One region of the Streptomyces sp. NPDC001816 genome, then DNA from elsewhere that is predicted to be linked to it. Evidence: riboswitches for the same ligand, from Rfam matches in the RefSeq annotation. Region 1 holds a riboswitch; each other region holds the start of a gene.

Region 1 (9,558 bases):
TGCCGAGCCCGAACTGGTCGTGGGTGACCCGGTCGCCGACGGCCAGGGACACGACCGGCTTCTCGGAGGCCCGCCGGGTGGCGAACCCGGACGCGCCCGCCGCCGACGAGCGGGAGCGGGACGAGGACAGCGAGGCCGCGATCCCGGAGGCCGGCCCGGAGGACACCGGGGCGGCGGCTCCCGTCCGCTTCCACTCCATGTGGGTGGCCGGGATCTCCTCCAGGAAGCGGGAGGGCGGGTTGTACGACGGCTGGCCCCAGGCGCTGCGCAGCGTGGACCGGGTGAGGTAGAGCCGCTCCCGCGCGCGTGTGATGCCGACGTAGGCCAGCCGCCGCTCCTCCTCCAGCTCCTTGGTCTGGCCGAGGGCGCGCATGTGCGGGAAGACGCCGTCCTCCATGCCGGTCAGGAAGACGACCGGGAACTCCAGGCCCTTGGCGGTGTGCAGGGTCATCAGGGTGATGACGCCGGAGCCTTCCTCGTCCTCGTCGGGGATCTGGTCGGAGTCGGCGACCAGCGCGACCTGCTCCAGGAAGTCGGACAGCGCCACCGACTCGCCCTCGCCGCGCTCCTGCTCGAACTCCAGGGCCACGGCCGCGAGTTCCTGGAGGTTCTCGATACGGGTCTCGTCCTGCGGGTCGGTCGAGGCCTGCAACTCGGCCAGGTAGCCGGTGCGTTCGAGCACCGCCTCCAGGACGGTCGCCGGTCCCGCGCCGGACTCCACGATCGTGCGCAGGTCCTCCATCAGCGTGTTGAACCGCTTGACCGCGTTGGTGGACCGCGCGGCCATGCCGTACGCCTCGTCCACGCGCTTCAGGGCCTGCGGGAAGCTGATCTTCTCGCGCTGGGAGAGGGCGTCGATCATCGCCTCGGCGCGCTCGCCGATGCCCCGCTTGGGGACGTTGAGGATGCGGCGCAGCGGCACCGAGTCCTCGGGGTTGGCGAGGACGCGCAGGTAGGCCAGGACGTCCCGGACCTCCTTGCGCTCGTAGAAGCGGACGCCGCCGACGACCTTGTAGGGCAGGCCGACGCGGATGAAGACCTCTTCGAAGACACGGGACTGGGCGTTGGTGCGGTAGAAGACGGCGACGTCACCGGACTTCGCCTCGCCCGCGTCCGTGAGGCGGTCTATCTCGTCGGCGACGAACTGGGCCTCGTCGTGCTCGGTGTCGGCGACGTAGCCGGTGATCCGGGCGCCCTGGCCGGCGTTGGTCCACAGGTTCTTCGGGCGGCGGGACTCGTTGCGCTCGATGACCGCGTTGGCGGCGGACAGGATGGTCTGCGTGGAGCGGTAGTTCTGCTCCAGCAGGATCGTCGTCGCGTTCGGGTAGTCCTCCTCGAACTGGAGGATGTTGCGGATGGTCGCGCCCCGGAAGGCGTAGATCGACTGGTCCGCGTCACCCACGACGCACAGTTCGGCGGGCGGGAGGTCGTACTCGCTGGGCGGGGTGTCGGCGTCCTCGGGGGCGTGCTCGCCGGTGCCGACCAGCTCGCGCACCAGCGCGTACTGGGCGTGGTTGGTGTCCTGGTACTCGTCGACCAGGACGTGCCGGAAGCGGCGGCGGTAGTGCTCGGCGACGTCCGGGAAGGCGCGCAGCAGGTTGACCGTCGTCATGATCAGGTCGTCGAAGTCGAGCGCGTTGGCCTCGCGCAGCCGCGACTGGTAGAGCGCGTAGGCCTGGGCGAGGGTCTTCTCGAAGCCGTCGGCGGCCTGGGCGGCGAAGTCCTCCTCGTCGATCAGCTCGTTCTTGAGGTTGCTGATCTTGGCGCTGAAGGACTTGGGCGGGAAGCGCTTGGGGTCGAGGTCCAGATCGCGGCAGACCAGGGCCATCAGGCGCTTGCTGTCGGCGGCGTCGTAGATGGAGAAGCTCGACGTGAAGCCGAGCTTCTTCGACTCGCGCCGCAGGATCCGTACGCACGCGCTATGGAAGGTCATGACCCACATCGCGTTCGCGCGCGGGCCGACGAGCTGCTCGACGCGCTCCTTCATCTCGCCCGCGGCCTTGTTGGTGAAGGTGATCGCGAGGATCTGGCCCGGGTGCACGTTCCGCTCGGCGAGCAGGTGGGCGATGCGGTGGGTGAGCACACGGGTCTTGCCGGAGCCTGCGCCGGCGACGATGAGCAGCGGGGAGCCGGCGTGGACGACCGCGGCGCGCTGGTTCTCGTTCAGCCCCTCCAGGAGCGCCGCCGCGTCGAGCGCGGGGCGGGGCGCGCCGTCGCGGTAGTACGCGTCCCGGTCCGGCGGTACGTCGAACTTCCCGCCGAACAGATCGTCCGGAAGCGGCTCCGGAGCGTGATCGTCCTCGGGCGGCGGCGGGGGCTCCTCCTCGCGCCCGCGAGGGGCCTGGAGGTCCGCCAGGAAGCTGTCGTCAAAGAGGCTGCTCATCGCTCTCCGAGTCTAGGGCGCCGCACCGACAACCGGCTGCCGTCCCGGGAACATGGCTGGTTCGGAAAAGACGGGTCCTTCGCACCCAGGACGGCCGAACAGCCCCTCACACAGCGGAATCACCCTGTGACACGGGAGCGATCCCACACCCAGGTCACGAAAATGTATCGGACATATCGTGCACCAACCTTCACACGAGACACACCAGTTGGCTAGGTTGCGGGGCGGGCCGCACGCCCCCTTCCGGCGAACGTCGCCGATCCGCGCGGCCTCCGCCGAGTCCGGCGCGCCCCCGCACGGTGCCCGGAGCCGGGGACCCACCGACCTTTGGGGTGAATCGGCACACGTCCCGTCCCGGGACGAGTGCCGTAGGGCAAACCTTCCGACCACCCGCCCGAACCCGACAGCTAACCCGGTAGGCGGCACATGGAAGGAGTCGCCTCCCTTGGCGTCGCACCGCAAGTCGCGCCCCGCGGGCACACTCGGAGCAGGTTTCCGCACCCCAGTCCTCGCCACCGCCGCCCTCACCTCCGTGGCCGTGCTGTCCCAGACGGCCGACGCCGCTCCCGCGGCCGATGGAAAGCCGAGCCTGGAGGAGGTCGAGAAGAAGGTCGACGACCTCTACCGCCAGGCGGAGTCGGCGACCGAGAAGTACAACGCCGCCAAGGAGCAGACCGGCAAGCAGCGCACCCACATCGACAGCCTGCGCGACGAGGTCGCCCGGCGGACCGCCCGGATGAACAAGGCCCGCGAGGAGCTGGGCACGTTCGCCGCCGCCCAGTACCGGACCGGGGCCGCCTCGTCCGACACCGCCACCTTCCTGCTCGCGGACAGTCCCCAGGACTACTTCGACCAGAGCCAGCTGATGAACCGGCTGACCTCGCGACAGAAGAGCGCCGTCGACGATTACGTCACCGAGCAGGCCGCGACCATGAAGAAGCGGCAGGAGGCCGCCAAGAGCCTCCAGACGCTGTCCGAGTCGCAGAACGAACTGCAGACCGCCAAGGCCACCGTCCAGAAGAAGCTCGCCTCCGCGCGCGAACTGCTGTCCCAGCTGACGGCCGAGGAGAAGGCCCGGCTGGCGGCGATCGAGCGGCAGAAGCAGGAGGAGGCCGCGCGCAAGGCCGCGGAGCTGGCCAAGCAGCAGGCGGCAGCGGCCAAGTCCAAGGAGGAGGCCCAGGCCCAGGCGCAGGCGAGCGGTTCGTCCACGTCCAGCGGCTCGTCGACCTCCGGCGGCTCGTCCAGCTCTGGGGGCTCGACCAGCTCCGGCGGCTCGTCGACGTCCTCCGGGACGTATGCCACCAAGGCCGAGAAGGCGATCGCCTTCGCCCGCGCCCAGATCGGGAAGCCCTACGTGTGGGGCGCCACCGGACCAGGCTCGTACGACTGCTCGGGCCTCACCCAGGCCGCCTGGAAGGCCGCCGGCGTCTCGCTCCCGCGCACCACCTACGACCAGGTGAACGCCGGCACCACGGTCTCCCTGGCCAATGCGCAGCCCGGCGACCTGATCTTCTTCTACGACGACATCAGCCACGTCGGCATCTACATAGGCAACGGCATGATGATCCACGCCCCCAAGCCGGGCGCGTACGTCCGCGAGGAGTCGATCTACTACGGCGGCGAATCGATCATCCACAGCTTTGTCCGACCCGCCTGACCACCCCCTTCGTCCAGCCCGACCGTCCCCTTTTCGAAGTTTCGAGCGCCACGCGCGCGCGTGGCCTCCGCGCCCCGCCCGCGCGGCTGCCTAGCATCGGGCCCATGCCCGGCATCTCAGCTCTGCGTACGTGGTGGGCGGGGCGTCCGCCGGCGGCGGGTGCCGCAGTCATGGCGACCGGCATCGTCTCGGTGGGCCTGCATCTGACGGGCCCCGAGCCGGTGTCCCGGGTCTTCCTGTGGCTGGCCTGCGTCGCCTGGGTGGCGCTGGCCGCCGACTTCCTCGTACGGCTGGTGGCGCAGCGGGAACGCTGGGTGGCCGAGGCGCGCAGCCCGGGCTCGCTCACCGCCGTCGCCGCCACGGCCGTGCTCGGCGCCCGGTTCTCGGCGCTCGGCCGGCAGACGCCGGCCGAGGCGGCGCTGGCGCTGGCCGTGGTGCTCTGGCCGGTGCTGCTGTACCTGGTCATGCAGCACTGGGAGCGGCACATGCCGGGAGCGGTGTTCCTGTGTTGTGTCGCCACACAGGGGCTTGCGGTGCTGGCGGCCACGCTGGCCGCGGCCGAGACGACGGCCTGGCTCGCGCACGCCGCGCTGGTGCTGTTCTGGCTGGGCCTGGTGCTCTACGGCCTCGCCCTGCCGCGCTTCGATCCGCGGCAGATCCTCGAGGGGGCCGGGGACCAGTGGATCGCGGGCGGAGCACTCGCCATCTCGGGGCTGGCCGGGGCGAAGCTGCTCGCCGCCGACGGTCCGCGGCTGTACCTGTGGAACGACGACGACCGAGGCGTGCTGCGGAACGTGACGGTGGCGCTGGTCTTCCTGGACCTGTCCTGGTACGTGGTCCTACTGGCCGCCGAGGTGGCCCGGCCACGGCTGCGCTACGACATGCGGCGCTGGGCGACGGCGTTCCCCATGGGGATGACCGGGGCGGCCACGCTGTCGGTGGCGGCCGCCGTGGGCATCGGGTGGCTGAAGGGGCCGGGGCGGGTGCTGGTGTGGGTGGCGGTGGCGGCCTGGGTCGCGGTCGCGGCCGGCGCGGCCCTCGCGGCCCGCGCCGGGATCAGCGGACGGCGCTGAGCGTCACGTCCACAGCACGGCGATGAAGATGTTCGCCGTGGTCAGCAGGCCGACCAGCCCGAAGAGGCTCTTGTCCACCTTCTCCTCGTCGCGCTTCACGTAGACCAGCCCGAGGATCACGATCAGCAGGGCGAGCTTCACGCCGATCTTGACGGTGTTGAGGTGAGCGCCTTGGGCCTGGTTGAGGCCGACCAGGGCCACACCGGTGACCAGCATGGTGAACGCGCCGTGCAGCATCGCGGGGACGAAGCGGGCCGTGCCCTGGCCCATCGCCTTCGTCTGGGTGAGGAAACCGCCGAGCAGCGCGGCGATGCCGATGATGTGCAGGCCGACGAAGAGATGGATGAGTACGTCCATGAGCCCGGAGCCTAATCAGGGGCCCGGGAGCCCTCTGTCACCGGGCTCGCCGGGAGCACCGGTGCATCCTGCATATATGCGCCCCATAGCAGCACATGGCTCCCGTGTGTCCCACATTCCGCGCATCGGTCACCACGCTACGTGAAGGCGGCGACTCCATACCGGCAATCCGGTCACATGCGGTCACTATTCGATCGCTCGAAGCCAGTTCCGCACTCCGCGTTACCGGCCCGTCACACTCGGGTTTAGCGTCCTCCCCCAGGTGACCGGCTCCCCACCGCCGCCCGGGCCAGGGGCGGCAGTCGGGCACCACCGCCGAGAAAGGTCCGGCGGCGGCCCGCTTCCCCTGTGCGGGCCGTCGCCGGACGCACCGCTCGTTCGGTCGCAGGAGTCCTACGGAAGGACGTGACGGTCCAGGTGGCAGCGCACCGCAAGCCCCGACAGCGCTCGCTCGGCGGAACCACGGCCCGCACGGCCGTCACCTTCGCCCTGGCGGGCGCGGCCACCGCCACGGCCTTCGACGGAACCGGCCACGCCGAGCCGCAGCTGACACCGACGCAGGTGAAGGCCAGGGTGGACAAGCTGTACCAGGAGGCGGAGACCGCCACCGAGAAGTACAACGGCGCCAAGGAGAAGGCGGGCACGGCCCAGCGGCGGCTGAACTCGCTGCGGGACGAGACCGCCCGCAAGCAGGACAAGCTCAACGCGGCCCGCAACGCGCTGGGTTCGTACGCAACGGCGCAGTACCGCGAGGGCGGGATCGACCCCGCCTGGCAACTCGCGCTGTCCAGCGACCCCGACCGGTACCTGGACGGGGCCGCCTTCGCGGAGCGGGCCGGCGACCGGCAGGCCGGGGCGGTGGCGCGGGTACGCGAACAGCTGCGGGAGATCGAGCAGTTGCGCGGCGCCGCCCGGACCGAGCTGAACGCGCTGCGGTCACGGCAGGCCGAGCTGAAGCGGCAGAAGAAGACCATCACCCGGAAGCTGGCCGAGGCGCGCGACCTGCTGGCCCGGCTCACTCCGGCACAGCGGGCGCAGGTCACCGGCGACGGCACCGCGGCGGGGCACGCCTCGCGCTCGGCCCCGGGCGCCCGGCCGGACCTGGAGCCGACGGACTCCCCCGCCGCCCCGAACTCCCGCGCGGCGGCGGCCATCGCCTACGCCTACCAGAAGCTCGGCAGCCCCTATGTGTGGGGCGCGACCGGCCCGGACGCCTTCGACTGCTCGGGCCTGGTCCAGGCCGCCTACCGCTCCGCCGGCGTCTCCCTGCCCCGCACCACCTACACCCAGATCAACGCGGGCCGGCGGGTCTCCCGCTCGGAACTCCAGCCCGGCGACCTGGTGTTCTTCTACTCCGGCATCAGCCATGTGGGCCTCTACATCGGCAACGGCCAGATGATCCACGCCCCGAACCCCTCGGCACCGGTCCGGGTGGCCCCCATCGACCAGATGCCGTTCGCGGGGGCCACCCGGGTGGCGTGAGGGCGGCTGCCCGGCGGGGTCAGACCAGGCGGCGGGCCGTGGCCCAGCGGGTCAGCTCGTGACGGTTGGACAGCTGGAGCTTGCGCAGGACCGCCGAGACATGGGACTCGACCGTCTTCACCGAGATGAACAGCTGCTTGGCGATCTCCTTGTAGGCGTAGCCCCGGGCGATCAGGCGCAGCACCTCCCGCTCGCGCTGGGTGAGGCGGTCCAGATCCTCGTCGACCGGCGGGGCGTCGGTGGAGGCGAAGGCGTCCAGGACGAACCCGGCCAGACGCGGGGAGAAGACGGCGTCGCCCTCCTGGACCCGGAAGATCGAGTCGACCAGGTCGGTGCCGGTGATGGTCTTGGTGACATAGCCGCGGGCGCCGCCGCGGATCACACCGATCACGTCCTCCGCCGCGTCCGACACGGACAGCGCGAGGAAGCGCACCGGCTGCTCGGCGTCAGCCATCAACCCGGCGCACCGGCGCAGCACTTCGACCCCGCCGCCGCCCGGCAGGTGGACGTCCAGGAGGACCACCTCGGGCCGGGTCGCGGTGATGACCGTGACCGCCTGGTCGACGTCCGCGGCCTCGCCGACCACCTCCACGCCGGTCTCGGCGGTCTGCCCGATCTCGGCCTGCACCCCGGTGCGGAACATGCGGTGGTCATCGACGAGCACCACGCGCACGTGCCGCTTCCCGGCGGTGCCGGACCCGGCCGGCTCCGCCGCTCCCGCCGTACCGTTCGCCTCGGTCGCGTCGCTCATGACGTCTTCTCCGCCCTCTCCATCTCCAGCTCGACCTCCGTGCCGCCGCCCGGCACCGCCCGCAGCCGGGCCGTGCCGCCGTTGCGCTCCATGCGGCCGATGATCGATTCTCTGACGCCCATGCGGTCGGCGGGTATCGAGTCGAGGTCGAAGCCCGGGCCGCGGTCACGGACGGACACGAAGACCGTCCTCCCCTCGACTTCGGCATAGACCTGCACGGCACCGCCGTCGCCACCGTACTTGGCGGCGTTGACCATCGCCTCGCGCGCGGCCTGCATCTGCGCGGAGGTCCTCTCGTCCAGCGGGCAGTCGCCGACCACGACCACCTCGATGGGTACGCCGTGCTTGTCCTCGACCTCGGCCGCGCTGCGCCGCACCGCCTCGGCGACCGTGTCCGGCTCGTCGGCCTCGTCCTTGCCGGTGCCCTCCGGCTTGTACAGCCAGGTGCGCAGGTCCCGCTCCTGGGCGCGGGCCAGGCGCCGGACCTCGCCCGCGTTGTCGGCGTTGCGCTGGATCAGGGTGAGGGTGTGCAGCACGGAGTCGTGGACGTGGGCGGCGACCTCGGCGCGCTCCTGGGCGCGGATGCGCATCAGGCGTTCCTCGGACAGGTCCTGGGTCATGCGGACCAGGTAGGGGCCGGCGAGCAGCGTGATGCCGACGAGGACGACGAGGGCGGCCTGGAGGACCGCGCCGAGGTGGGCGGCCGAGCCCTGCATGACGAAGATGGCGGAGACGCCGGCGGTGACCAGCAGGACGCCGGCGCCCGCGCGCAGCAGGGTGAGGGTGCGGCGCCGGCTGCCGACCTCGACCCAGCGGGCGCGGCGGGCGTTGTCCGCCTGGCGCCAGACGAGGGCGACACCGGCCGCGACCAGGACGGCGGGCAGCAGATAGGCCTTGGCCGCGCTGGTCAGGTTGATGCTGCCCACGAAGACCATGGACACGATGACCATGAGGAGCAGGGCGACGATCTGGCCCTTGTCCGGCTTGCGGGCCAGCAGTCTGCGGCGGCCCTCCGGCGAGGTCGCGGTGCCCACCGGCGGCTGCGGCTTCTGGTCGCCGACGCCGCCGACGCCGAGCGGCACGAAGAACCAGAACGCGGCGTACAGCAGTGCTCCGAGTCCGTTCGCCATGAACAGGCCGACGAAGGCGAGCCGGACCCAGATCACGGGCAGCCCGAGGTGCCCGGCGAGGCCCCGCGCCACTCCGCCGAGCCAGCGGCCGTCGCTGCTGCGGTAGAGCTTGCGCGGCGGCCGCGGGTCGTCGAGGGGCAGGGCTGCGGCTTCCGGCATGCCATCGATGGTCACATGGCCGCGGGCGCGGAGCATCAGGGTCGGCCCCCTAGACTCCCCTGATCTTCGAGCCGGGCGTTCGAATCGGCCCGCCGGCCCGGTGTCGAACGCCTCCCCGCCGCCTCTCAGGGCCGATCTCAGGGTTTGCCCAGGGTCATCCCGACTGCCGTCGCGGCGGCCGGGCCGTCACCATGGACGCATGACGGATCACGAGCACGCCGCGACGGGTCCGGGACCCGGCCCCGGCCCGCGCCCGGCCCCGGGCACCGGACCGACGGATGCCGCGCCCGCCGCGACGGGAGGGACGGGAACCGCAGGAGAGAGGGAAGAGAAGAAAGAGAGGAAAGGGACGGAAGCGAGGCGGGAGCAGGACACCGCCGGGGAGCCGGAGACCACCGACGGTGTCCTCCAGTTCCGGCGCGACCGCCGGCACAAGATGATCGCCGGGGTGTGCGCCGGGCTCGGGCGGCAGACGGACATGGACCCGGTGATCTTCCGGATCACCCTGGCCGTGCTGTCCGCGACCGGTGGCATCGGCCTCATCTTCTACGGCTTCGCCTGGCTGC
Region 2 (9,558 bases), on a different contig from region 1:
CGGTGCCGGATCCGGCGTTCCCCTTCCTCGGCGTGCATCTGACCCGCGGGATCGACGGGGGCGTGCACATCGGGCCCAACGCGGTGCCGGCGCTGGCCCGGGAGGGGTACGGGTGGAGGGTCGTACGGCCCCGGGAGCTGGCCGGGACGGTGGCGTGGCCGGGGTCCTGGGTGATCGCCCGGCGGCATTGGCGGTACGGGGCGGGGGAGCTGCGGCGGTCGGTGTCCAAGGGGGCGTTTCTGCAGGCGGTGCGGAGATTGTTGCCCGCGGCGGAGGAGGCGGATCTGGTGCGGGCCCCTGCCGGGGTGCGGGCGCAGGCGGTGCTGCGGGACGGGACGCTGGTGGACGACTTCCTGATCCGGGAGGGGGCTCGGGCCGTGCATGTACTGAACGCGCCGTCTCCTGCGGCTACCGCTTCGCTGCCGATCGGCAGGGAGGTTGGGCGCCGGGCGCTGGACATGCTCGGCTCGCTGTAGTGCCGTCCCAGGGGGCTCCGCCCCCTGGACCCCCGGCCTATGCCCACCCACCACCCGACTCGGTGGGTCGAGAAGGCACCGTCCCGGCCCCGGTCGGCTCGGGCGGTCGGAGAGGCGCCGTAAAATCGAGGCACTGTGTCTGACTCCCTCAACGCCCCCGAAGCCCCCCGGTCCGCTGCTGCCGATGCTGCCGAGCCGGTGTCCTCGCATGTCCCCGGTGTGTCCGTTCGGCACAGCCGGGCCAAGGGGGAGCCGCGGTTTCCGGACGGGCCCAAGGCCGATCCCGCCGGGTCGCACTTCGAGCGGCGGATCCGGAGTTTCCAGCCCCGCCGCAGCCGGGTGACCGCCGGGCAGGCGGACGCGCTGCAGCGGCTCTGGCCCAAGTGGGGGCTGGACATCGACGGGCAGCGCGTGATCGATCTCGGCGAGCTGTTCGGGAACGACAAGCCCGTCGTGCTGGAGATCGGGTTCGGGATGGGCGAGGCCACCGCACAGATGGCCGCCGGGGACCCGGACACGAACATCCTCGCCGTGGACGTGCACACGCCGGGCCAGGGCAACCTGCTCAACCTCGCCGACCAGAACGGGCTGTCCAACGTCCGGGTCGGGAACGGGGACGCGATCATCCTGCTCCGGGAGATGCTCCGGCCCGACTCGCTCGACGGGCTGCGCGTGTACTTCCCGGACCCCTGGCCCAAGAAGCGGCACCACAAGCGGCGGCTGATCCAGCCCGAGTTCCTGTCGCTGGCCGCGACCCGGCTGAAGCCCGGGGCGATCGTGCACTGCGCGACGGACTGGGAACCGTACGCCGAGCAGATGCTCGAAGTGCTCGCCGCGCATCCGGACTTCGAGAACACCCAGGCCGACGGCGGTTTCTCGCCGCGTCCCGAGTTCCGGCCGCTGACCCGTTTCGAGGGACAGGGACTGGACAAGGGACATGTGGTGAACGATCTGCTGTTCCGTCGCGTACCGCATCAGCAGCAGTAGCAGCCCCTTCGTCCTGTCATCGTTAGGGTCGATGCCGTGGCCATCAGTCCTCCGTACCCGACCTACTCCCCCGGACCCGGAAGCGGAGCGCATCCGCACTGGTGGCAGCGCCGGTGGGTGCGTTACGGGGCGCTGATCACGCTGCTTGCCCTGTCCGGCCTGGTGATCCTCGCGCTGGTGCGCCGGCAGACCGGCACGGAGGGCTTCCTGGTCGGGCTGGGCCTCGCCGTCCTGCCCGTACCCTGGCTGATAGCCGCCTTCCGGTGGCTGGACCGGGTCGAACCGGGCCCCTGGCGGAATCTGGTCTTCGCGTTCGCCTGGGGCGCCTGCGCGGCGGCGCTGATCGCCATCGTCGCCAACAGTTTCGCCACGAAGTGGATCGCCACCTCGACCGCCGACCCCGCCGGCGCCGACACCCTCGGCGCGACCGTGATCGCGCCCATAGTGGAGGAGTCCGCCAAGGCAGCGTCCGTGCTGCTGGTCTTCCTCTTCCGCAGACGCGACTTCACCGGGATCGTCGACGGTGTCGTGATAGCCGGGGTCACCGCCACCGGGTTCGCGTTCACCGAGAACATCCTCTACCTGGGCACGGCCTTCGGGACCGACCAGCTCACCGGTGACCGCGGCATCGCCTCCGTCACTGCCGCCACCTTCTTCGTGCGCATCGTGATGTCCCCGTTCGCGCATCCCCTGTTCACCGTGCTCACCGGCATCGGCTTCGGGATCGCCGCGCTCTCCTCGGAACGGCAGCACGCCCGGCGCGTCCTGGTTCCGCTCGGCGGGCTGCTGCTCGCGATGAGCATGCACGCCTTCTGGAACGGCTCCTCGGCCTTCGGCGAGTTCGGGTTCTTCGCCGTCTACGGCGCCTTCATGCTGCCCGCCTTCGGGCTGCTGACATGGCTCGCGATCTGGACGCGGCAGCGGGAGCTGCGGACCGTGCGGGAGGAGCTGCCGGCGTATGTGTACGCCGGGTGGCTGGGGCCGGCCGAGCCGTTCGTGCTCGGGTCGATGCGGGCGCGGCGGATGGCCCGGGACCACGCCCGGCAGCACTTCGGAGGGCGGCCCGCGGCCCGGGCCGTGGCGCAGTACGAGGCGTACGCCACCTCGCTGGCGTTCCTGCGGCAGCGGGGGCGGCGGGGGCGGGCCGGGGCCGACTTCGTCGTACGGGAGCAGGAGTTGCTCGCCGAGCTGTGGCGGCGCAGGGGCGTCGCCCGGCCGGCCCTGGAGTACGCGGCTCGGGCTTCCGCTCCCGCGCCGGTGTTCTGGGGGGCATACGGCCATCCGGCGATGCCGCAGCCTCTGTACAACCCCTATCGGTCGTAGACCCTCGGGTTGCGGAGAGTCCGGCACCGCCGGTTCACGCCGCCGTAGTTGAGCGCCGGCGCGGCGGAATCGGAGAGGTCAGGCGGAAGCCTGGGTCAAGCGGTCCACTTCCTCCGTGGTCAGCTGCAGCTCCCCCACCCCCAGCAGCGCCGGCAGCTGCTCCACCGTCCGCGCCGACGAGATCGGGGCCGTCACCGTCGGCTGGGCGGCCAGCCAGGCGAGGGCGACCGTGGCGACGGGGGCCTCGTGGGCGGCGGCGATCTCGTCCAGGGCCGTGAGGACCTTCTGGCCGCGCTCGGACTCCAGGTGCCTCGCGGCCGAACCGGCGCGGGCGCTCTCGACCGTCGTACCGGGGCGGTACTTCCCGGTGAGGAAACCGGAGGCGAGGGCGAAGTACGGGACCGCCGCGAGGCCTTCACGGGCGGCGAGGTCCTGCAGCGGGCCTTCGTAGGTGTCGCGGGAGACCAGGTTGTAGTGGGGCTGGAGGGCGACGTACCGGGCCAGGCCCTCGCGCTCGGAGAAGTCCAGGGAGGCCTGGAGGCGCTCCGGCGAGATGTTCGAGGCGGCGATGTGCCGGACCTTGCCCGCCTTCACCAGCTCGTCGAGTGCACCGATGATCTCCTCGACGGGCACCTCGGGCTTGTCGAAGTGCGTGTAATAGAGGTCGATGTGGTCGGTGTCCAGGCGGCGCAGGGAGGCGTCGGCGGCCGCCTTGATGTTGGCCGCGGTCAGGCCCTGGTACTGGGGGTGCTGGCTGACCTTGGTCGCGATGACGACGTCGGAGCGGTTGCCGCGGGCCTTCAGCCACCTGCCGATGATCGTCTCGGACTCCCCGCCCTTGTGGCCCTCGATCCACGCCGAGTAGGAGTCGGCGGTGTCGACGAAGTTGCCGCCGGCGGCCGTGTAGGCGTCGAGGACGGCGAAGGAGGTCTCCTCGTCGGCGGTCCAGCCGAAGACGTTGCCGCCGAGGGCCAGGGGGAAGACCTGAAGGTCGGATGAGCCGAGTGTGCGCAGGGAAGTCATGCTCTACGACAACACCGGCGGTGAATGATCGCATTCCGCTGCCGGTGCCGAGTTCCCGCAGGAGAAGGACGTGTCAGGGGGCGAGGCCCTTGTCGCGCAGCCACGCCATCGGGTCGATGCCGGTTGCCTGGCCGCCCGGGTGGACCTCCAGGTGGAGGTGCGGGCCGGTGACGTTGCCGGTGGCGCCGACACGGCCGATGACGTCGCCGGTGCTGACCTTCTGCCCGACGGAGACGCCGATCGAGGACTGGTGGCAGAACCACAGCTCGGTGCCGTCGTCCAGGGTGAGGACGGTGCGGTAGCCGTAGGCGCCGGCCCAGCCCGCCTGAGTGATGGTGCCGCTGTGGATGGCCTTGATGAGGGTGCCGGTGGGCGCGGCGAAGTCGAGGCCGGTGTGGTAGCCGGAGGACCACATCGATCCGGGCTGGCCGAAGGTGCCGGTGATCGTGTACGAGACGACCGGCAGCTTGTACTGCTTGGCCAGCGCGGCCAGGCGCTCTTCCTCGGCCTTCTTCTTGGCCGCGGCCTCCGCCGCCTTCTTGGCCTCGGCGGCCTTGGCTGCGGCTTCCTTCTGCGCCTTGGCGGCCGCGTCGGCGGCCTGCTTCTCGGCGGTGGCCGCCGCTATCGCGGTGGCCTTGCTGTCGGCCTTGCTCTGCTGCTGCTCGGCCTGGGCCATGATCCGGTTGCGCAGGGCCTCGCCCGCGTCGCTCTGGTCGCTTGCGGCGTCGGTCGTGCCGACGTTGGTCAGCGAGGCCGTGGTGGCCTTGGGCGCGTCGGAGGAGGAGCCGTCGTCGAACAGGGAGCTGACGGAGTCCAGGTCCGGCATGGAGATGGAGACCGGCGGCTTGCCGGTGTGGGCGCTGGCCATGCCGCCCGCGCCGACGGCGGCGATGACACCGACGCCGAGGACCGTGGAGCTGCGGGCGAGTCCGCCGCCGCGCTGCTTGCCCACGCGGTGCCGACCGCGTACCGGCCGGATGGACTCCTCGGTGGGGTTCCACTCCTCCCAGGGGCCCTCGTCGGTGCTCTGAGCGCCGAAGTAACCGAAGGTCTCGGTCTCGCTCGGCATGAACGGGGCTTCTGGGGCAGGCCGGTTGGACGCCACGAAGGCGCACTCCTTTCCTTCCTCCGCCTACCGGGTTAGCTGACGGGTTCGGAGCAGGAAGGTCTCCTACGCGCGTATACCTGCCGTGCTTCCACGGCGGCATCCGCGTGATTCACCCCAAGGTGGTGGTTCCCCGGTTCCCTTGCGGGATTCGGCGCGTGCGCACGGAGCCGCCTCTTGTGACGGCTGGGACGACCGCGCTGCGTTATCGAACGTTAATAGACCCGGACGTCAGATTCCAAGCCGTTCTGCTTGATCATTAACGTTTTTCGGGGCGGACGTAGGCGTCAGGACCGGTGGAAAACGGGCGAGTTGACCGGCGTCCAGGAGTCTCGGCAGTTTTGATGGTGTCTCAGATGTTATGCGGAGGGCTTCCGTCCGATCACCTTGGGTGACACTGGCGGGTCGTCAGGGCCGCCGTACGGCCAGCAGCGCCATGTCGTCCGTCATCCCGCCCCCGGAGTGCCGGCGCACCTCCGCGGCGAGGCGGCCGAGCAGCGCGCGGGGGTCGGGGAAGCGGCGTCCGGCGAGCCGGCGAAGGGGGTCGTAGAAGCGGCCGTGGGCGTCACGGGCCTCGGACAGGCCGTCGGTGTAGAGCAGCAGGGTGGCGCCGCTCGGGAAGCCGGACTCGGTCGCGCGGTCGGGCCACCGGCCGAGGTCGGCCATGCCGAGCGGCAGCGCGGGTTCGTGCGCGGCCAGGGTGCGCAGGGTGCCGTCGTCGTGCAGGAGCAGCGGTGGCGGGTGGCCGCGGTTGACGATCCGGACGACGCCGTCGTCACTGCCGCCGCTGCCGCCGTGCGGGAGTTCGGCGAGGACGGCGGTGGTGAAGCCCTCGAAGGCGTCGGTCCCGTCCCGCCGGGTGCCCTCGCGGGCCAGCGCCCGCTCCAGCCGCGCGGCCACCGCCTCCAGCGTGGTCTCCTGCTCGGCGGCCTCCCGGAACGCCCCGATGACCACTGCGACGGCGGCGACCGCGTCCATGCCCTTGCCGCGTACGTCCCCGACGACCAGCCGTACGCCGTGCGGGCTGTCCTGCACCGCGTACAGGTCGCCGCCGATGAAGGCGTCCTCCTGTGCCGCCTCGTACCGGGCCGCGATGTCGAAGCCGGCGATGCGGTCGTCCGGTTCGGGCACGACGGCTCGCTGGGCGGCCTCGGCGATCTCCCGGGCGGAGGCGAGCCGCTGGTCGCCGAGGCGCAGGACGCGGTTGATGGCGGCGGCCAGCACGGCGACCGTGGCCACGGTGACGATCTCGGTGATCGTGTGCACGTCCGTGGGGGGACCGGTCCGGGTGGTGACGACGACGGTGGCGACCAGGGCGGCGAGTCCGGTGAGCAGCGTGGTGCGCAGCGAGGACAGGGGCGCGGCGATCAGCGGGGCGGCCGTGAAGAAGGGCACGGCGGTGAAGGCGCGCGGCGTGAGCAGGTCGTACCCGATCCCCGCGGCGACCAGGAGGGCGGGCAGGGCGCGGGCCAGGGCGCGCGGGGTGGGGTGGCGGCCGCGGCGCCGGCCCGACGGCAGGGGCGCGCGGTCCGAGCCGGGGCCGGGGTTCGGGGCGCGGTCGCGCGGGAGTCGGCTGCCGGCCCTGGCGTACGGGCTCTCCTCCAGCTCACCAGGGCGCACTGCTCTTCTCCCGTGTCCTTGACCTGCGTCCAGCGTGGCGGGAGCGGGGAGGGCGGGCGACCGCTGTGGACCGAGCGGATGACAGACTGTGACGTATGCCACTCGGCGTTCTGCCGCAGAACTGCCTCGGCCGTCCACGAAGGAGCCGGGAAACACTCAGGGCCGGAATCCATTGCTGGATTCCGGCCCTGAGCCTTCAGTAGCGGGGACAGGATTTGAACCTGCGACCTCTGGGTTATGAGCCCAGCGAGCTACCGAGCTGCTCCACCCCGCGTCGTTGTGTCTCAAGCATACGTCATCCGCAGGACACGATGCACACGGGTTTCCCGCGGGGGTGCCGGTCAGGGCAGCAGGTGGGCGTTCGGCTCCTTCGCCAGGCTCTCGTACTCCGGCAGCACCACGGCCGCCACGCCCGCGCTCTGCAGCATCCCGGTACCGTCCGCCGCCGTCACGAAGGTGTCCGGCTCCCGCCAGGCCGTGACCACCCGCCGTACGCCCGCCCGCAGGATCAGCTCGGCGCAGGGGGCGGGGCGGGAGGCGCGGCGGGTGCAGGGTTCCAGGCTGCTGTAGACGGTGGCGCCGGGCAGCCGCGGGTCGGCGGGGTCGATCTTCGCGAGGGCCGCCTCCTCCGCGTGCACCACGGGGTCGCCGCCCTCGCGCGAGTGACCGCGGGCCAGCTCCGTGCCGTCGGCCGCGACCACCACGGCGCCGACGCTGAAGGCGGTCTGCGAGGGCGGGCACAGGGCGGCGAGTTCGCAGGCGGTGCGCAGCCAGTGGCGGTCTGCGGCGACGGGTTCCGGGCCGGTGCCGGGTGCGGTGGGCTCGTAGTGCATGAGGACGACGTCCTCGATCCGGCGGGTCTCGGTGAGGCGGAGCCGGCCGCCCTGGTACGCCCCCGGGCCGAACAGGCGCGGAGCCGCCGGGTCGCCGACGAACAGCGGGGCGAGGACCAGCTGGAGTTCGTCGGCGAGGCCCTGCTGGAGGAGCTGGGTGTGGACGGTTCCGCCGCCCTCGACCATCAGGCGGCGCACCCCGCGCACGTCGTGCAGGTGCTCCAGCAGGGCGCGCCAGTCGAGGTCGGGGCCGAGGGAGACCACGTCGGCGGTCCGGCCGAGGGCGCGGGCGGCCCGCTCGGCGCCCTGGTCCGTCGTGTACACGAGCTTCTCGCCGCCGGTGTGCCAGAAGTTGGCGGCGGGGTCGAGGTCGCCGGCGGCAGTGACGGTGACCTTCAGCGGGTATGCGGGCCGGCCGGCGGCGGTGCGGGCCGCCCTTCGCTCGGGCGAGTTCACCAGCAGGCGCGGGTTGTCGGCGCGGATGGTGCCGGCGCCGATCAGGATCGCGTCGACCGAGGCCCGTACCTCGTCGACCCGGTCGAAGTCGGCCGGGCTGGAGAGCAGGAGCCGGTCGGGTCCGGTGTCGTCCAGGTAGCCGTCGAGGGAGACGGCGGCGGACAGCAGGACGTACGGGTACGGCATCGGCGCGGTCTCCCTGGCGAGCGGTCACGAACGGGCGATCTTGGTTCAAGTTTGAAACAAACCTACACTGGTGGCATGACGACCCGCTGGCTCACCCCCGAGGAGCAGCGCGCCTGGCGCGCCTACATGGCCGCTTCCCGGCTTCTGGAGGACGTGATCGACCGGCAGCTCCAGCAGGAGTCCGGCATGCCACACCTGTTCTACTCCGTGCTGGCCAACCTCTCCGAGGCACCCGACCGGCGCCTGCGCATGACCGACCTCGCCGAGACGCTGAAGATCACGCGCAGCAGGCTGACGTACGTGGTGACCCGACTGGAGCGGGACGGGCTGGTGCGGCGGGAGGAGTGCCGCTGGGACAAGCGCAGCAGTATCGCGGTGCTGACGGACGCGGGGACGGCCGTGCTGGAGCGCACGGCGCCCGGGCATGTCGAGACGGTCCGCGCGACCCTGTTCGACCGGCTCACACCGGAGCAGGTGGGACAGCTGGAGGAGATCTGCACCGGGATCACGCGGGGGCTGCAGGGCGACGACAGCGAGGCCGGGGCGGGTGACGTCCCGTGGCGGCGCCGGTCGTCCTGCTCCTCGTCCCGGCCGGCCGACTCCTGAGTCACACAGCCAGTCGCAAGCCGAGTCACACGCCGAATCACACGCCGAATCACACGCAAGACCAATTGCTTTAACTTTTAAGCATGAGGTAGGGTCCCTACGACCGACTGCTTCAAATATGAAGCAAGCCCATCCGGAGGACCCGCATGCCCGACACCCCCGCCGCCACGCAGCGCGCCCGCGTCCGGGTACCGCTGCACTTCCACGACGGCTACCGCGTCGACGCCGAACTCGTCACCTTCCACGGACTGACCGACGGCCAAGAGCACGTGGCCGTCGTCCTCGGCGACCCCGGCCCCGTCCCGCTGGTCCGGCTGCACTCCGAGTGCCTGACCGGGGACGTCTTCGGCTCGGCCCGCTGCGACTGCGGTCCCCAGCTGCGCGAGGCAGTCGAGCGGATCGCCGAGCGCGGTGGCGTCCTGCTCTACCTCCGCCAGGAGGGGCGCGGCATCGGCCTCTACAACAAGCTGGACGCCTACGCCCTCCAGGACCAGGGCCTCGACACCTACGAGGCCAACGCCGCGCTCGGCCTCCCGGAGGACGCCCGCGACTACACGGCCGCCGCGCAGATGCTCGCCGCCCTCGGCATCGGGGAGCTGGACCTCCTGTCCAACAACCCCGACAAGGCGGAGCAGTTGCGCTCGCTCGGTGTCGTCGTACGGGACCGGGTGCCGACCGGCGTCTTCACCACGGCCCACAACGTCCGCTACCTGCGCGCGAAGGTCCTGCAGACCCAGCACACGCTGCCGCTGGGGGAGCTGACGGAGCTGAGCGCGGGCTGAACCGCGAGCCGGCTGCGGGTGTACGGAACCCGGGCTTGGGGGTCTCGACGGTGTCGGGTTCGCCGAGGGGGGTGAAGGTCTCGACGCCCCGCACACCTACCGCGGCTCGGGCACCGGAACCTGGCACCTGATCATGACGGTCCACCTGCCGCCGGGCGCCC
Region 3 (9,558 bases), on a different contig from region 1:
ATCCAGCCGGTGACGTACGTCGACTGCAGGTGGTTGCCGCTCTCCTCGATGACGCGGCCGCCCTGGTCCGGGACCGTGCCGGACTCGATGTCCCACGGCAGCTTGGGCAGCTTGTCGGAGAGGTAGCCGACGGCGCGGTAGATCGCGGTGACGTCCCAGTCCTTGAACTCGCCGGTGCCCTTGACGTTGCCGGTGCCGTCGAGGGCGGTGCGCTCGGTGCGCAGGCCGGCCACCTTGCCGTCCTCGCCGAGGATCTCCGAGGGCGACTCGAAGAAGTGCAGGAACAGCTTGTGCGGCCGGTCGCCGACGTCCCGGATCGCCCAGTTCTCCAGGGTCTTGGCGACCATGTCGGCCTGCTTGTTGCCGCGCCGGGTCTCGATGGAGCCCGCGTCGTAGTCGATGTCCTCGGGGTCGACGATGACCTCGATGTTGGGGGAGTGGTCCAGCTCGCGCAGCTCCATCGGGCTGAACTTGGCCTGCGCCGGGCCACGACGGCCGAAGACGTGGATCTCCACGGCCTTGTTCGCCTTCAGACCGTCGTAGACGTTCGCGGGTATCTCGGTCGGCAGCAGCTCGTCCGCCGTCTTGGCGAGGATCCGGGCCACGTCGAGCGCCACGTTGCCGACGCCGAGCACGGCGACCTTCTCTGCCTCCAGCGGCCAGGTGCGCGGCACGTCCGGGTGGCCGTCGTACCAGGACACGAAGTCGGCGGCACCGTACGAGCCGTCCAGCTCGATGCCCGGGACCGGCAGATCCCGGTCGGCCGTGGCGCCGGTGGAGAAGATCACCGCGTCGTAGAAGGAACGCAGGTCGTCCAGGCTGATGTCGTTCGGGTAGTCGACGTTGCCGAACAGCCGGATCTGCGGTTTGTCGAGCACCTGGTGCAGGGCGGTGACGATGCCCTTGATGCGCGGGTGGTCGGGGGCCACGCCGTACCGGATCAGGCCGAACGGGGCGGGCATCCGCTCGAAGAGGTCGATGGAGACGCCGGGTTCGGCGGCCACCTCGGACTTGAGCAGGGCGTCGGCGGCGTAGATCCCGGCGGGGCCGGCTCCGACGATGGCTACCCGCAGGGGGCGCGGCATGATCAGTTCCCTTCGAGCGTGATCAGATACTCGAGTGGGAAGCCTAGACTAAGGCAGACCTAAGTTAGTACAGGGGTCCGGTCTATGACCTCATAAGTGGATCTTATGACTTCCCCAGGGGTCTCTTATGGGGGTCGCGTGCCCGGGTTCGCTGCCCGGGTTCGCTGCCCGGGGTCTCTTGCGGAGGAGGGCGCGTGGGCGGACACGGGGAGACGACCGTCGTGGTGACCGGCGGCAGCGGCTTCGTCGGCAGCCATCTCGTACGACGACTGCTGGAGCGTGGCTACCAGGTCCGCACCACTGTACGCAGCACCGCGAACGCGGCGAAGATGCGGCCGCTGTGGGAGATGCAGGAGGCGTTTCCGAACCAACTGGCGGTGTTCGAGGCGGACTTGCTGAAGGAGGGCTCGTTCGACGAGGCGTTCCGCGGCTGCCCGGTCGTCTTCCACGTGGCCTCGCCGTTCCTCATGCCGGAGCGGATCAGGGACGCCCGGCGGGACGTGGTGGACCCGGCGCTGCTCGGCACCCGCAACGTCCTGGCGAGCATCGAGCGGACCCCGGAGGTCCGGACCCTGGTGTTCACCTCCACCGTGGGCGCGGTGTTCGGTGACTACGCGGACGTCCTGCAGATGGACGGCCAAGTGCTCTCCGAGCGGTACTTCAACACCACCAGCACGGCGGAGAACAACCCCTACCACTACGCCAAGACCGTCGCCGAACGCGCGGCCTGGGACGCCGAGGCGGCACAGGACCGCTGGCGCATGGTGTCCGTCAACCCCGGCCTGATACTGGGCCCTTCCCTCACCCCCGCCTCCGAGTCCGGCAGCCTCTTCCTTCTCGACGAGCTGTTCAAGGGCTACTTCTGCTACGGCGCCCCTGACTTCAGCTTCACCACGGCCGACGTACGGGACGTGGCCGACGCACACATCGCGGCCGCCGAGAACCCCCGGGCCAAGGGCCGCTACATCGTGGCGGCCGAGACGATGACGTCATTCCACGAGATGGCACGCATCATCCGCACCCGCCACCCCTACGACCCGCGCCTGCCGCGCACCGCGCTCCCGCACTGGCCGGTACGCATCCTGGGCCCCTCCTTCGGCCTCACCCAGGACTACATACGCAAGCACCTCGGCATCCGCTTCCGCGTCGACAACCGCCGCGGCATCGACGAACTGGGGCTCACCTACCGGCCGGTGGCACAGACCCTGCTGGACCACTACGAGAGCTGGCGCGCGCGACGGCGGCGGCCGGGCTGAGGCGGGCGCCCGCCCACGGCCTCACGCCGGCCGGATCACCCGGTGGATCGCCGCCTCCCCGGCGCCGTAGATCGACTCCTCGCGGATGTACGACCCCGGGCCCGGCGCATGGATCATCATGCCGTCGCCGGTGTGCAGGCCCACATGCCGGTCGTCGTCGAAGAAGAGGACGAGGTCACCGGGTTCGAGAGCGGCCAGCGTGACCGGCGCGCCCCCGAGCGCCTGCTGGTGCGCGGCCCGCGGCAGCGTGACCCCGGCCGCCTTCCACGCCGCCTGGGTGAGGCTGGAGCAGTCGTACGAGTCCGGCCCCGTCGCACCCCACACACACGGCTTCCCGATCTGCGCCCGGGCGAAGGCGATGGCCTTCTCGGCGCGTAGGGCGCGGGGTGACTGGGGGGTGGGGGGTGCGGGCGCGGGCGCGGGCGCGTACGAGCCTGTGTTGGTCGTCGGGGTGGCGGTGATGGGTGAGGTGAAGGAGCCGGTGTCGGTGGGGAGGGGGGCGGCTGCGACAGGGGGTGGGGTGAAGGTCGCGGCGCCGGCGGTCACGGGTGCCGTGAAGGACCCGGTGTCGGTGATGGCGGGCGCGGCGAAAGCCCCGGTGTCGGTTGGGAGGGGTACGGCGAAGGATCCGGTGTCGACGGTGAGCGGCGCGGCGAAGGTGCCGGTGCCTGTGTCGGTCGGGAGGGGTGCGGCGAAAGCCGCGGTGTCGGTAGGAAGCGGCGCGGCGAAGGAGCCTGTGTCGGTTGGAAGAGGCGCGGCGAAAGCCCCGGTGTCGGTTGGGAGGGGTACGGCGAAGGACCCGGTGTCGACGGTGAGCGGCGAGGCGAAGGTGCCGGTGCCGGTACCGGTGCCGGTGGTCGGAAGGGGCGCGGCGAAGGACCCGGTGTCGGTCGGAAGCGGCGCAGCGAAGGACCCCGTGTCGGCCGGAAGAGGTGCGGCGAAAGCCCCGGCGTCGGCCGGAAGGGGCGCAGCGAAGGACCCGGTGTCGGCCGGGAGGTCCGCAGGCAGCGGCGCGGTGAAGGAGCCCGTGTCGGTCAGAGAGGCTGTCGCGGCCGGACGGCTGAAGGGCTCGGTGCCGGCGGGAAGCGCGGTCGCGCCGAGCACGGTGGCCGTCTCCTGCGCCGGGAACACACCGGGTGCCGCCCACTGCGGTGCCCGCCACTGGTCCTCGGTCGGCTGTGGCGCCTGACCCGCCGCGGTGCCCAGGGCGTCCGGCGTGGGAGTGGGCTGGGCGGCCGTGGTGCGCAGGGCGATGCCGCGGGACAACACGTCCCGGGCCGCGGCGAGTTTGCGCCGGTTCTCCGCCTTGGACACGGCCGGGGCAGGACGCTGCAACCCGGTGGCGGGGGCGGGCAGTGCCCGGGACTCCTGCTGCGGGGTCGACGGGGCGGCGGGGAGAGCGGGGAGAGGCAGGGCGGCCGGCTGCGCCGAGGTGCGGCCCGCCGGTTCCAGCATGGCCCGGCTCGGCAGCTCGACTGCGGCTCGGTCGGGGAGTTCCAGAGCGGTGCGGTCGGCCGCTACCTCCATAACCCGGCTGGTCAGTTCGGGAAGGGCGCGGCTCGTCAGTTCGGGGACGGGCCGCGCGGCCAGCTCTGCGGCAGCCCCACTCGGCAGCTCCGGCAGCGCACGGGCACCCGTCCGCCCCGAAGGTCCGGCGGGCAACTCCGGCAGACCCCGTCCGGGTGTGTCCCGGTCACCACCGGGGCGATCGCCGCCGGCTCGGTCCGAGGAGCGGGCCGGGGCGGCCTGCCGGTCGGGCATCCGGTCCGCCGGCAGGACCGCGGGTACGGACGGGCCGAGCTTGGCCCGCGCCCCGTCGAACCACTGCTTGGCCACCTCGTCGAGGGCCGGATCCGAGCGCCGGGCCGGCCGCTTGGCCAGCGGAACACCACGGTTCCGTGTCGCCCGCGCCATGGCCCGTGTCGCGTTGAAGTTCCCCGTCTCGTCCTCGGCCCGGTCGTAGAGGGAGCTGATCCGCTGCCGAACCTCGTCGCGGCTGTCCGTCGCCATGAAGGGACGCACTCCTTCCGTGCTCCGCCTACCGAGTCAGCTGTCGGGTTCGGGCGGTCGGTTCCGGAAGGCGTGCCCTACGGCCGCCGCCCGCAAGGGCGTTGGCCGATTCACCCCGAAGTCGGTCGGGTCCCCGGCTCCGGCCGCACTCCACGGTGCACCGGATTCGGCGGAGGCCACGCGGCCCGGCGTGGTTCGCCGGGGGAGCCGTGCGGCCTGGTCGTCAACCTAGCCAATTTGTGTGGCCCGTGTGAAGGTTGAAGTGCGCAATGTCCGATACAGATATGTGATGTTCGTCTTGCCATTCGAGATGAGTCACTCTCCGGGTGGCGCGGTCCCTATGAGATTCTGGTGAATCCTCGGGACGCCTGAACACTCGGGCGCTCGGATCCGTATGGGGCGGGGGATTTCCATGCCGAGCCGCTCGACAGACTCAGAGGTACTTCCGTGGGACGCAACACGCGCAGACGCCCGACCCGTGCACGACGCGCGACCTTCGCAGCGGTCGCCCTGATGCTGGGCGGAGGCGGGCTCGTCGCGGCCAATGTCTACGCCTCGGCCAGCGAGGGTGCATGGGGCGGGGGCGGCGGCACCGACGCGACCGGACAGGTCCGCTCCGCGGGCATGGCCACGATCGACTGCCCGGACGTCGGCAGCCGCCTGACGACGGTGCCGGACGGCGCCCGTGAGGCCGTCGACGGCGAACTCGCCCGGCTGGACCAGCAGATCGCGGCCGCGTACCAGCAACTCCAGGCGTCGGCCGAGTCCGTCCGCCAGGACCCCACGGCCGCGGACGAGCCCATCATGAACCCGCTGAAGGAGAAGCGGTCGGCCACGATCGAGCGGATCGCCGTCGCCATCGACCAGGTGGGTGACCGGCCGGAAGGACTGGAATCCCTGGCCGCCTGCACCCTGCGCCCCGCCCAGGACGGCGCGGGCGGCGACACCGGCAACGCCGGCCAGGGCGGCGCCGCCCCGAGCGAGGGAGCCCAACAGGGCACCGGCCAGGGTCAGAACGGCGCCGGCCAGGGCGGCAACGGACCCGTCGCCTCCGACTACGCGGACATCACCTCCGTACAGCCGAACGTGCCGAACCCGCCCCAGCAGGACGACGCCTCGCGCGGCACGTTCACCTCCGAGTGCGGTGTCAACGCAGGCGGGCTGTTCAACTCCGACAACGTGATCGTCGCGCCCGGTGTCTCCAACGGCGCCCACCACTTCCACGACTACATCGGCAACCAGTCCAACAACGCCTTCGCCAGCGACGAGGACCTGGCCGACGCCGAGACCAGCTGTGTGGACCAGGGCGACAAGTCCACGTACTACTGGCCGGTGCTGCGGCTGCAGAACGGCAAGCAGGAGCGGGACGCCGGCGCCCCGGGCGGCGGCACCGAGGGCAACGCGGGCCAGATCGTCACGGCCAAGCAGGTGACGCTGACCTTCGTGGGCAGCCCGCGCGGCAAGGTCACCGAGATGCCGCGCCTGCTGCGCATCATCACCGGCGACGCCAAGGCCTTCGTCAACGGCCCCGCCAACGCCAACGCCTCGTGGAGCTGCACCGGTTTCGAGGACCGGCAGCTGAAGGACAAGTACCCGCTGTGCCCGTCCGGCAGCGACGTGGTGCGCACCTTCCACTTCCAGAGCTGCTGGGACGGCCGCAACATCGACAGCGCCAACCACCGCACCCACGTGGCCTTCGCCGGCCCCGACGGCTCCTGCCCCGAGGGCTTCCGGGCGATCCCGCAGCTGGTTCAGCGCATCGTCTACGGCGTTGCCGCGCCGAGCCTGAACGACGGCGGGCGGACGGTGCCGTTCTTCGCGGTGGACTCCTTCCCCGAGCAGCTGCACAAGCCGGTCACCGACCACGGCGACTTCATCAACGTCTTCGACGAGGGCCTGATGCGCGAGATGGTCGACTGCATCAACTCCGGCCGGACCTGCGGAGCCCGCGGTGGTGACGACTCCGGTGCCACCACGGCCCCGAGCCCGAGCGACGACACCGGTGCGACGGACGCCCCGGGCACGGGAACCGGCGGTGCCACGGCCGACCCCGCCACGAGTGCCCCGGCCGACCCCGCCCCGGCCTCCTCCGACTCGACGCAGGAGCCCAGGACCTACACGACGACCTCGCCGGCGAACACCACCAAGCACGACAAGCCGGCCAGGCAGGACAGCCAGTCCTCCAAGCAGGACGGCCGGACCACGCAGGACAGCGAGGGCAAGCAGACCGCTCCCGCCAAGGCCGACAAGGCCGCCTCGACCGCGCCGTCCGACTCGGGCGCCGGCGAGGTCGGCCAGGCCACCCAGACCCCTGCCGGCGGTCAGGCCGCACAGGCGCAGCCCCCCGCCGACCAGACCGAACCCCAGGCCGTCCAGGGCGGCCTCGCCGAGACCGGCGCACACCTGTGGCCCGCGGCCATCGGCACGCTGCTGGCCCTGTCCGGCCTCGTCATGCTGCTCCGGGCCAAGCGCCTGCGGTACTGATCGCTACTGACCGCACGTCACGGAACGACGCAACGGCGGCCCCACCCTCCAGCGGTGGGGCCGCCGTTGCCTCGTCCGGAGCCCGTCGGCCCCTTGTGGGAGCGCTCCCATCCGCAGGAGGATGTCCACATGCCACCCACGGACACCCGCCCCGCGATCCGCCCCTACCGCCCCACCGACCGCGACGCGGTCGCCGACATCTGCGTCCGTACCGCGCACAACGGCGGCGACTCCCGCACGCTCTATCCGGACCTGCGCCTGATGCCGTCGATCTTCGCCGAGCCCTACTGCCACCTGGACCCGGACCTCGCCTTCGTCCTGGACGACGGCGAAGGCCGGGCAGTGGGGTACGTCGTCGGTACGGCGGACACCGAGCGGTTCGTCAAGGACTTCCGGCGGATCTGGATCCCCCGACTGGTGGACCGCTACCCGGAACCCACCGCGCAGCCCCGCACGCCCACCGAGGAGATGGTCGGCCTCCTGCACCGCCCGGAGCGCATGCTCGTACCCGAACTCGCCGCCTACCCCGCCCACCTGCACATCGACCTGCTGCCGCCCTGGCAGGGGCGCGGACACGGCCGCCGGTTGATGCACACGCTGCTGAACGCCCTGCACGCGCAGGGCGTTCCGGCCGTCCACCTCGGCATGGTCACGGTCAACACGGCCGCCCGCGGGTTCTACGACCGGCTCGGCTTCCACGAGATCCCGGTCGCGGACGCCGGCCCGCTCACGTATCTGGGCCGGACCACGACCCCGGACTGAGAACCCGCCCGGCGGTGCCCGTCAGAGGACGCGCAGGGTCTGCTTGGCGAGTTCGTACGCGGGCAGCATCGCGTTGTGCTCCTCGGTGTCCATCCCGCCGAGGTGCAGCACGACCGGGCCGTCGGGCGTGGAGACCGCCAGGGCGCTCTCCTTCTTCGTCTCCTCCAGCAGCTTGCTCGTGTAGAGGTATTCCACCTCCACACCGGACAGGCCGGTGGCCGTTTTGAAGGAGCGGTACTTCTCCTTGCTGGTGTTGTCCTCGGCGGCGACGAACTGCCGCAGGACGGTGCGCGCGTCGGCGTCGCCGGGCTCGCCGGTCCACACCCGCAGGAAGCCGATCTTGCCGGCGGGCTTGGCGTCGATCTCACAGGCGGTGGTGACCGGGCCCTGGCGGAGGAAGGCGTCCGCGAGTGCTCCGTTCACGTCGCCGTCCGAGCCCTTCGACGCCTTCGACAGCTCCTTCTCGGCGTCGATCCCCTTGGGTTTCCAGCTTTTGGCGATGTCGAAGCTGACGGGCAGTTCGCAGGCCGACCCGGCGGCGCCGACGGTGCCGCCGCGCGCCGCGACCGCGCTCTTCGCCCCCGCGCTCCCGGCGGCCGACGGGCTCCCCGACGCCTTCGCCTCCCCGTCCGGCGACTGCGAGCAACCTCCCAGTACCGCCGCAAGCACCACCGCCTGGACCACCCGGCCTCGCACGGACCCCACCCTGACCTGCACTGTCTTCTCCCCTCCTGTTGAGCGCGGCCACTGTAACCGAGGGCGCCGACACAGCCGTACGCAATAAAGGGGGCCAGTGAAAAGGGAGGGGCGCTCAGTCCCCGTCGCGCCGGCAGTGCAGGAACAGATGCGGCTCGGGTACGGCGTCGGGATGGGCCGGGGAGAACGTGGCGTGCTCCTCGGACAGGACCGTCAGGCCCGCCCCGGTCACCAGCTGCGTGAAGTCCCCGGCGGCGAAGCTCGTCACCCGCACCGGCTGCCCCATGAACACCGCCTCGACGGCCTCCACGTCGAGGGGCACGGTGGCCAGCACCGCGAGCCCGCCGGGCCGCAGGGCACGCGCCATGCGGCCCACGACGTCCGACTGCTCGGCACGGGACATCTGCAGCAGCGAGAAGTACCCGCACACCGCGTCGAACGAGCCCTCCGCGAGCGGCAGTTCACGGATGTCGGCCAGCCGGAACTCGGCCCCGGGCACCTGCCGGGCGGCGATCTCGACCATCACCGGGGAGACGTCGACGCCCAGCACGCTGTGGCCCGCCTCGGCGAGGGTCTGCGCGGTCGGCCGTCCCGTCCCGCAGCCCACGTCCAGCACCCGGCTGCCCGGCTCCAGCCGGTCCAGCAGCCGGCGGAGCGAGGCCCGGTGCGCCTCGGACGACGCGAACGCCTTCTCGTAGTCGAGACCCAGTGCGTCGAACACCACGGCTGCCGGTGCCCGCTGATCGTCCTCGCCCAAGACTGCTCCTCCCGTGTCCGACCAGGTGCCCGGCATCGTCGCACTCCCGTCCCGCAGCCCACAATGCCAAGCGCCGGGCGGCGTTTGCGGACCGCGGCACCCGCAGGGCAGGGTTCGGAACGTGCCTACCTTGCTGATCGTGCATCACACCCCTTCGCCCAACTGCCAGGCCATGTTCGAAGCCGTCGTCTCCGGCGCGACCACGCCGGAGATCGAGGGCGTCCGCGTCGTACGGCGGGCCGCCCTCGCCGCCACCGCCTCCGACGTCCTGGAAGCCGACGGCTACCTCCTCGGCACCCCGGCGAACCTCGGCTACATGTCCGGCGCGCTCAAGCACTTCTTCGACCAGGTCTACTACCCGTGCCTGGACGAGACCCGGGGCCGGCCCTTCGGCTACTACGTCCACGGCGGCAGCGACGTCACGGGCGCCGTCCGCGCCATCGAGGCCCTCACCACCGGCCTCGGCTGGCGCCGCGCCACCGAGGCGGTGACCGTCACCGGCGAACCC

What was found. Region 1 has a riboswitch for cyclic di-AMP ahead of ACFYZZ_RS38940 (NlpC/P60 family protein). Riboswitches for the same ligand answer to the same signal wherever they lie in the genome.
Region 2: another riboswitch for cyclic di-AMP. It lies ahead of ACFYZZ_RS21730 (M23 family metallopeptidase); the one in region 1 lies ahead of ACFYZZ_RS38940 (NlpC/P60 family protein).
Region 3: another riboswitch for cyclic di-AMP. It lies ahead of ACFYZZ_RS07835 (NlpC/P60 family protein); the one in region 1 lies ahead of ACFYZZ_RS38940 (NlpC/P60 family protein).

The regions. Positions count from the first base shown of each region.
Region 1 is NZ_JBIATY010000015.1:174,167-183,724, forward strand. Features, by position in the region: gene pcrA (DNA helicase PcrA) at 1-2,383, opposite strand, end outside; cyclic di-AMP (ydaO/yuaA leader) riboswitch at 2,647-2,820, shown strand; gene ACFYZZ_RS38940 (NlpC/P60 family protein) at 2,829-4,040, shown strand; gene ACFYZZ_RS38945 (tellurite resistance/C4-dicarboxylate transporter family protein) at 4,145-5,113, shown strand; gene ACFYZZ_RS38950 (hypothetical protein) at 5,117-5,470, opposite strand; gene ACFYZZ_RS38955 (NlpC/P60 family protein) at 5,888-6,952, shown strand; gene ACFYZZ_RS38960 (LuxR C-terminal-related transcriptional regulator) at 6,972-7,703, opposite strand; gene ACFYZZ_RS38965 (PspC domain-containing protein) at 7,700-8,992, opposite strand; gene ACFYZZ_RS38970 (PspC domain-containing protein) at 9,192-9,558, shown strand, end outside.
Region 2 is NZ_JBIATY010000006.1:17,524-27,081, forward strand. Features, by position in the region: gene lhgO (L-2-hydroxyglutarate oxidase) at 1-476, shown strand, start outside; gene trmB (tRNA (guanosine(46)-N7)-methyltransferase TrmB) at 612-1,463, shown strand; gene ACFYZZ_RS21720 (PrsW family intramembrane metalloprotease) at 1,500-2,786, shown strand; gene ACFYZZ_RS21725 (aldo/keto reductase) at 2,865-3,809, opposite strand; gene ACFYZZ_RS21730 (M23 family metallopeptidase) at 3,883-4,914, opposite strand; cyclic di-AMP (ydaO/yuaA leader) riboswitch at 4,922-5,081, opposite strand; gene ACFYZZ_RS21735 (PP2C family protein-serine/threonine phosphatase) at 5,323-6,534, opposite strand; tRNA gene ACFYZZ_RS21740 (tRNA-Met) at 6,735-6,808, opposite strand; gene ACFYZZ_RS21745 (dihydrofolate reductase family protein) at 6,876-8,009, opposite strand; gene ACFYZZ_RS21750 (MarR family winged helix-turn-helix transcriptional regulator) at 8,085-8,615, shown strand; gene ribA (GTP cyclohydrolase II) at 8,762-9,397, shown strand.
Region 3 is NZ_JBIATY010000002.1:465,786-475,343, forward strand. Features, by position in the region: gene ACFYZZ_RS07825 (FAD-dependent oxidoreductase) at 1-1,085, opposite strand, end outside; gene ACFYZZ_RS07830 (NAD-dependent epimerase/dehydratase family protein) at 1,280-2,341, shown strand; gene ACFYZZ_RS07835 (NlpC/P60 family protein) at 2,363-4,351, opposite strand; cyclic di-AMP (ydaO/yuaA leader) riboswitch at 4,362-4,533, opposite strand; gene ACFYZZ_RS07840 (DUF1996 domain-containing protein) at 4,865-6,835, shown strand; gene ACFYZZ_RS07845 (GNAT family N-acetyltransferase) at 6,965-7,597, shown strand; gene ACFYZZ_RS07850 (lipoprotein) at 7,619-8,314, opposite strand; gene ACFYZZ_RS07855 (class I SAM-dependent methyltransferase) at 8,409-9,086, opposite strand; gene ACFYZZ_RS07860 (flavodoxin family protein) at 9,172-9,558, shown strand, end outside.